Regions from separate parts of the Roseateles sp. PN1 genome, predicted to be linked through region 2. Evidence: predicted binding sites of a transcription regulator. Region 2 holds the regulator's gene; the other holds the start of a gene.
The links. The regulator FliA, encoded in region 2, starts transcription of late flagellar genes. The targets are predictions, from matches to a motif close to CTAAAGTTTNNNNNNNNNNNGCCGNTA.
Positions count from the first base shown of each region.

Region 1: the regulator FliA is predicted to act here: its motif matches at 1,291-1,317, upstream of AABB87_RS20840 (flagellin N-terminal helical domain-containing protein).

Region 1 covers NZ_JBCARA010000016.1:97,663-101,282, reverse strand. Annotated here, with positions in the region: gene AABB87_RS20845 (tetratricopeptide repeat protein) at 252-767, opposite strand; gene AABB87_RS20840 (flagellin N-terminal helical domain-containing protein) at 1,539-2,378, shown strand; gene AABB87_RS20835 (flagellin N-terminal helical domain-containing protein) at 2,742-3,584, shown strand.
Region 2 covers NZ_JBCARA010000004.1:9,338-12,957, forward strand. Annotated here, with positions in the region: gene AABB87_RS07265 (MinD/ParA family ATP-binding protein) at 12-851, shown strand; gene AABB87_RS07270 (RNA polymerase sigma factor FliA) at 870-1,583, shown strand; gene AABB87_RS07275 (methyl-accepting chemotaxis protein) at 1,752-3,059, shown strand; gene AABB87_RS07280 (GGDEF domain-containing protein) at 3,167-3,620, opposite strand, start outside.

The sequences.
Region 1 (3,620 bases), on a different contig from region 2:
TCCTGAAGTCCATTTTTCCCGCACCTGCTTGTCAGTGAACTTCCTACAGGCAAACGCCTAGGCCCGCCGGCCGATCTCTCGGGGCGGGTGTAAAAAGGTCAGTGGAATGGCTAGGCTTGGCTGGGACGCCGAGGCCGCCTGAGTCAGGCGCCGCATAGTCCGGCCGGGACGCTCTAACTAGGGCAGTCGATATAGCAGTCGAGCAAGCGGGCAAGCTGCCAGATCAGCCCGAGCAGGCTGATTGGGAGCTATCAGTCGGCAGCGGTCGCTGCGCCACCGGTCAGCGCGCTCAGGCGCTTCATTTCTGTTTGCGCCACCGGCAGCAAGTCAGGAGATTCCTTCTGCAAGTTTTGCAGGGCTTCGCCCGTGAGCAAGCGCTGCAGCACTTCGCGTGCACGCAAGACCTGACCCTGGCCAGACAGCGCGAAGGCCAAGGAGTACAGGCTTGCACCATGATTAGGCTGCAAGGCCAGCGCACGCTCGGCTGCGGCTTGGGCATGGGCCAACTCGCCAGCGCTCAGCAGCAGTGCGGCCATATCGCTGAGCAAGTCATGCGCCATCGGCTCATGCTCCAGGGCGATTTGCAACAAGTTCAGGCCCTCACCCAAGCGACCTTGCGCGGCTTCGGCAAAAGCCATATTGCGCGCTTGAGCCAGCAGCAATGCGGCCTCCACGCTGATCGTGGGCTCCGAGGAGTCGGTATGGATCGCCTGCAGCTGAGCAGGCAGCGTTGCGGATTGCGACTTGGCTTGCGTCATGGCATGCATAGGGATCTCCAAGAGTTTCTACAGCTTTTGCTCTGCAAAGGCCCTGACTGATCGGGTGACCTACACAGATGCGTGAGTGACTCTGATGGCTAGGCGGCAATGCAATAAAAAGCACCTACCGCTCGACTTCAGTGCAACGAACTTTAGTGCGCGGGCATCGGGTCATTCGTGAGAAAAGGCCGGACTAGCAGCCGCTTCTCCAAGCCTGCTCGGCGCGCCACGCACCGAAAACAAATCAGAGCCTGCGGCTTGCGCCACTCCTGCAAACACAGGCTCCTTGTTTCAGCAACAAAGCAGACTCTTCAAACACTGAATGCGCCATCGCGTTATCGCGACAGGCCACACACATCAAGCAAAGGTCAAGAGCAAGAACCAGCCACTCCATTCAGCCACAAGCAAAGTGCAGCGCCCTGCCTTCTTCGCCGCCCTCAAGGGTGGACGCCGACCCCAAATCGGCCAATCGATGAAACAAAGCCGAGCCACCCCCGCTTTTCAACAGATCAAGCCTATTGACAAACAGCCCTAAAGTTTATTTGGCGGCTGTCCGATACCCATTTCAACGGGTTCGGAAACGGACACGTGGTCCGGTAAGAAGGCCGCAACTAGGTCCTCCCTTCACAGGGGGTCAAAGCTGCATCAGTTGACTAAGCCGGGCGAGGCGGGGGGCTTGTTCATGAGAACAAGACTCCGCGTAACGGATGCCCTCTCAAGGTGTTCGCAACACGTCGGCGCTCTGCCGGAAAAACTTTGTAGCTGAAACAGGAGTGAATCATGCCCGCAATCATTAACACCAATCAGTTGTCGCTCAACGCACAGCGCAACACCTCGACCTCGCAAGGCACACTGGCCACCGCTATGCAGCGCCTGTCTTCCGGCATGCGTGTCAATTCCGCCAAAGATGACGCCGCCGGCCTGGCGATTGCCGACCGCATGACCAGCCAAGTGCGCGGCATGAATGTGGCGATCCGCAATGCCAACGACGGCATCTCGCTGGCGCAAACCGCTGAAGGCGCGCTGAGCAAGGTCAGCGATTCCCTGCAACGTATGCGTGAACTGGGCGTGCAAGCACGCAATGCCACCAATACCACCACCGACTTGGACTCCATCGGTAAGGAATTTACCCAGTTGGGTCAGGAAATCACCCGCGTGCTGGGCGGCACCACCTTCAACGGCAAGGCCATCCTGGCCGGCGCCGCCGGTACACAAACCTTCCAGATTGGCGCCAACACGACGGACAACGACATCGTCGACGTGGCCACGACCGATCTGACCGCTGACGCCACGATCACCGCCGTCACCGGCGCATCGATCAGCAATACCGATACCGCCGCCACGCTGAAGACCGTCATCGACAACATTGATACCGCCATCACCACAGTCAGCGGCCAGCGCGCCACCCTGGGTGCTTCGCAAAACCGCTTTGACGCCGTGACATCCAATTTGATGATCTCGGTGGAAAACCAAAGCGCCGCGCGCAGCCGGATTCTGGACGCGGACTACGCCTCGGAAACCGCCAACCTGAGCCGCTCGCAGATCCTGCAACAAGCAGGTAACGCGATGATCGCGCAGGCCAATCAGCTGCCGCAGCAAGTCCTGACCCTGCTGCGCTGATGACGGCGCGGAGTGAGTCGCGAATACCGACTCACTCCAGCCATCACCTCCAGCAGCTCAGCGATATTTCTCACTCCAACAGCTCATGAAAAAGACGCCGCAAGTCCCTTGACAAGTGGCGTTTTTTGAAAAAAGGATTTAAGTCAATCACTGGTGTCGTCGATAAGCAATTCAACGGGTCCGAGGAATTAGATGGACTACGTGGTCCGGTCAGCCGGCTCTCCAAAGAGCAGGACGCGGACGGTGCAAAGGCCAGGCGCAAGCCCGACATTTGCTGGCAAAAGCCACCTGTTATGGGCGGCCTTTTATCGACCGTGAAGCCCGGATTTCCGGCAAGTCTTAGTACACACCAAAGGATTGAACATGAGCCAAGTCATCAACACCAACCTGATGTCCCTGAATGCCCAACGCAATCAGTCCACATCACAAGGTTCCCTCGCCGTTTCCATGCAACGCCTGTCGTCCGGCATGCGCGTCAACTCCTCCAAGGACGACGCCGCCGGCCTGGCCATTGCTGACCGCATGACCAGCCAGGTGCGCGGTATGAACGTGGCCATCCGCAATGCCAATGACGGCATCTCGCTGGCGCAAACCGCTGAAGGCGCGCTGAGCAAGGTCAGTGACGCACTGCAGCGCATGCGTGAACTGGGTGTGCAGGCTCGCAATGCCACCAATACCACCACCGACCTGGACTCCATCGGCAAGGAATTCACCGAGTTGGGCGCGGAAATCAACCGCGTTCTGGGCGGCACCACCTTCAACGGCAAGGCCATCCTGGCCGGCGCTGCAGGTACGCAGACCTTCCAGATTGGCGCCAACACGACGGACAACGACATCGTTGACGTGGCTACCACTGACCTGACCGGTGACGCCTCGATCACCGCCGTCACCGGCGCCTCGATCAGCAACGTCGACACCGCCGCCACGCTGAAGACCGTCATCGACAATATCGATACGGCCATCACCACCGTCAGCGGCCAGCGCGCCACTTTGGGCGCCTCGCAGAATCGCTTTGACGCGGTGATCTCGAACCTGCAGGTGTCGGTGGAGAACCAGACCGCCTCCCGCAGCCGCATCCTGGATGCCGACTACGCCTCTGAAACCGCCAACCTGAGCCGCGCGCAGATTCTGCAGCAGGCCGGTAACGCCATGATCTCGCAGGCCAATCAGCTGCCGCAGCAAGTGCTGTCCCTGCTGCGAGGCTAAGCCAAAGCGGCAAGTCCACTGAGTCAGGCAAGACCT
Region 2 (3,620 bases):
TGATGCGCGACGTGAATCCTCATACCCTTGCCCCGCAAGACCAGGCCCATGGCCTGCGCCGGCTGTTCGCCAGCTCGCGGGTGCGCTTCATTCCAGTGGTCAGCAATCCGCATGTCATGGGTGCAGGCGTGCTGTTGGAAGGTCTTTGCGCGGCTTTTGCCGAACTGGGTTTGCATACCCTGGTGGTGGATGCCGCCGAGTCCGCGCCTACGCCGTCCGAGCTGGCCTCGGTGGATCTGGGCGCTTGTGTGGAGAGCTTGTCCAAAGACGTCTCCTACCTGGCCGCCCGTGGCCTGCCGATGCGCTACATCAATGCCAAGGGCTCGGCCGCACAGTTTCTTGAAGTGGTGACCGAAGCCGCGCCGCAAGCCGATGTGGTGCTGCTGCACGCCAGTGCGGCGGAGTTGGCCCGTGTGGTCGCGCTGCGTGAAGTGCGCCCGGTTTTGCTGGCCGATACCGATGCCAATAGCGTCACCCACGCTTATGCTGGCATGAAATGGTTGGCGGGCCGCGCCGGGCTGATGGTTTACAGCCTACTGATGGCTTGCTCGCCGCAGCTGCGCATGTCGGAGCGGATTGCCGAACAACTGAGCAGTTGTGCCGATGGTTTCCTTGGCGCGGTGCTGCGTGACTGGGCTTGCCTGGACCCACGCACACCGAGCAGTGCCCCGATTTCGACCGAAGTGCGCCATCTGGCGCGTGAGTTGTTGATGGCCGCCCCTCCGGGAGCGGCGCTGGAGGCTTCGGTCGATGCCAGCCCCTTGCGGCCCGTGGCCCGCTCGCTGATGCGCCCCTCGGCGCCGCAGCCTGCCCGCACTGTCGCTCGCCCGGCCGTCGCCGCCATTTACTGATTGCAGCTGGAGCTGAAGATGTATACCGCCAAAGGCCGCCTCGATAACTCCTCCCTCATCAAACAGTACAGCCCGCTGGTGCGCCGCCTGGCCCACCAGATGATTGCCAAGCTGCCCGCCAATATCGAAATCGATGACCTGATCCAGGTCGGCCTGATCGGCCTGACCGATGCGCTCTCGCGCTTCGACGTGGGCCAGGGCGTGCAGTTCGAAACCTTCGCCACTCAGCGCATTCGCGGCGCCATGCTCGATGAGCTGCGCGGTGGTGACTGGATGAGCCGAGGCACCCGCCGCCAGCAACGCGATATCGAAGGCGCCGTGCGCAAGCTGGAGCAAAAGCTCGGCCGCGCCCCGGCCGAAAGCGAGATCGCCGCCGAGATGGGTGTCAGCCTGGCCGACTATCAGGAGTTGCTCGGCAAGGTGCGTGGCACCCAGCTGGTCTACCTGGAAGATATGTCCGGTGACGAGGGTGATGAAGACTTCTTGGATCGCCACGTGGCCGATCACAGCAACAACCCGATGCTCAAGCTGCAGGACCATCGCATGCGCGAGGCCCTGGTGGCGGCCATCAAGAACCTGCCCGAACGCGAGCAGTTCATGATGAGCATGTACTACGAGCACGATATGAATCTGAAAGAGATTGCGGTAGTCTTGAAGGTCACTGAATCGCGGGTCTGCCAGCTGCATAGCCAAGCCATTGCCCGCCTGCGGGTGAAGTTGCGCGATTGGTGAGTTCGGCGAACAAGGTCTGAAACTAAGGCTGGCAGCGTCGCCCGAGAGCCACCGCCAGCGGTTTGTGCAAGCAAGCAATCAAGAGAGGGCAGATTGATGCGGTTCTGGTGGACACCCCGGCCGAATGGCCCAGCCGCAGCCCAGTCGGCCGCACAAGCCCCCTCTGAATTGAACGCCTCTGCGAACAGCACGGCTGCGGCCATGAAGCAGGTGGTTCAGCAAATCTCCCGCGCCATTTCCAATGTTGGTAAAGACGCCGCCGAGGTGCGCGGGCTGTTGGAAGACACCCAAAAAGTCGTGCTTGCCCAAGCCGAGGCCATGGGCGCCTTGTCGCAGGATTTGGCTTCAGTGCGCGAGGCGCAATCTGCCATCAGTCGCTCAACCGCCCAATCCGGCGCCGCTGTGGTGCGAGCCAGCCAGGCGCTGGACGGTGTTGGCAACGAGGTTGGCGGCATTGTTCAAACCTTGCACCAGGTCTCGGACGCGGCATCCGAGATCACAAAAATTGCCTTGCAGACGCGACTAGTGGCCTTCAATGCCTCGGTTGAGGCGCGGCGTGCCGGCGAGGCCGGGCGTGGTTTTGGTGTCGTGGCCGATGCCGTCAAGGCTTTGGCCGGGCAAGTGGAAAACTCATCCAAGGCCATCATGGGCACGGTGTCCGCATTGGACACGCGCATCGAGGCTTTCAGCCGCGAGTTGCGCAATGACCCCGGCCACGCCAGCCGCAGTGCCATTCATCAAGCGTTTGCACAAGTTCAGGCGGATGTGGGGCAGATCAATACTTCGGCCGAGCAAAGTGAGCGGACCATCGGCGCCCTGGGTGGCCGGGTGGCGGACTTGGAGCGCGAGATTCAGCAGGCCATGGTCAAGCTGGATGCCGCGTTTTCATGCAGCGACCGTTTCTTGAGGCTCTCGGAGCAGGTGATCGAGCAGATTGCCGACTCCGGCGTGGAGGTCGAGGACGCGCCCTTTATCCAGGCCGCACAGCAAGCCGCGGCAGAAATCGCCAGCTTGTTGGCCCAGGCCCTGCAGCGCGGCGACATTCAGCAGGCCCAGCTGTTTGATGAGCGCTATCAAGCCATACCGGGCAGCAATCCGGCTCAGCATCTGACCCAGTTCGTTGCGCTGGCCGACCGGCTGTTTCCGGCGGTTCAAGAGCGCATGCTCGATTTCAGCGACAAGGTGGTGTACTGCATTGCCGTGGACCGAAACGGTTATGTGGCGGCCCACAACAAGAGGTATTGCCAGCCGCAGCGCGCCGGCGATGTGGTGTGGAACACTGCAAACAGCCGCTACCGGCGCATCTTCAATGACCGCACCGGCCTGGCTTCGGCCCGCAACCAGCGGCCATTCCTTTTGCAGACCTATCGCCGCGATATGGGCGGGGGCAAGTTCGTGCTCTTGAAGGAAGTGTCGGCCCCCATCGTGGTGGGCGGAAGGCACTGGGGCGGGCTGCGCCTGGCGTTCAACTTCTAAGGTCGGCGCGCCGCTGTTGTACCAAGGCGCTGATGCGCTGATGCGCTAATGGCCGACGCCGCTGTTGCAGCGGCCTCGCGTCAATGAGCTGCCGCTCGGGCAGCCCCTTAAGGCGCCACGCAAGCTCTGTTCTTGCCCGTGTGCTTTGCCTCGTACAGCGCCACATCGGCGCGGTCCAGGGCGGCCTCCAGCGTTTCCCCGGCTCGGTACAGCGTCACGCCGGCCGAAAAGGTGACGAATACATCCCGACCCTCGTGCATGAATAAGCTGGCCGAGAGCGCGCGCTGCAGGCGTTGCAGCACGGCCTGGGCTTCCTCGATGGGGGTGCGCGGCAGCATCAATACGAACTCTTCGCCGCCGTAACGCGCCACCAAGTCACCGGGGCGCAGGGAAGCCTGCACCCGCTCGGCCAAAGACTTCAGCGCCACATCGCCGGCGCCATGGCCCAAGCTGTCATTGAGCTTTTTGAAGTTGTCGATGTCCAGCAAGGCCAGGGCGATGCGCTGGGTATCGCCTTCGCTGGTGGCGTCACCACTGTCGCGTTCGAGCTTGGCTTGCTCG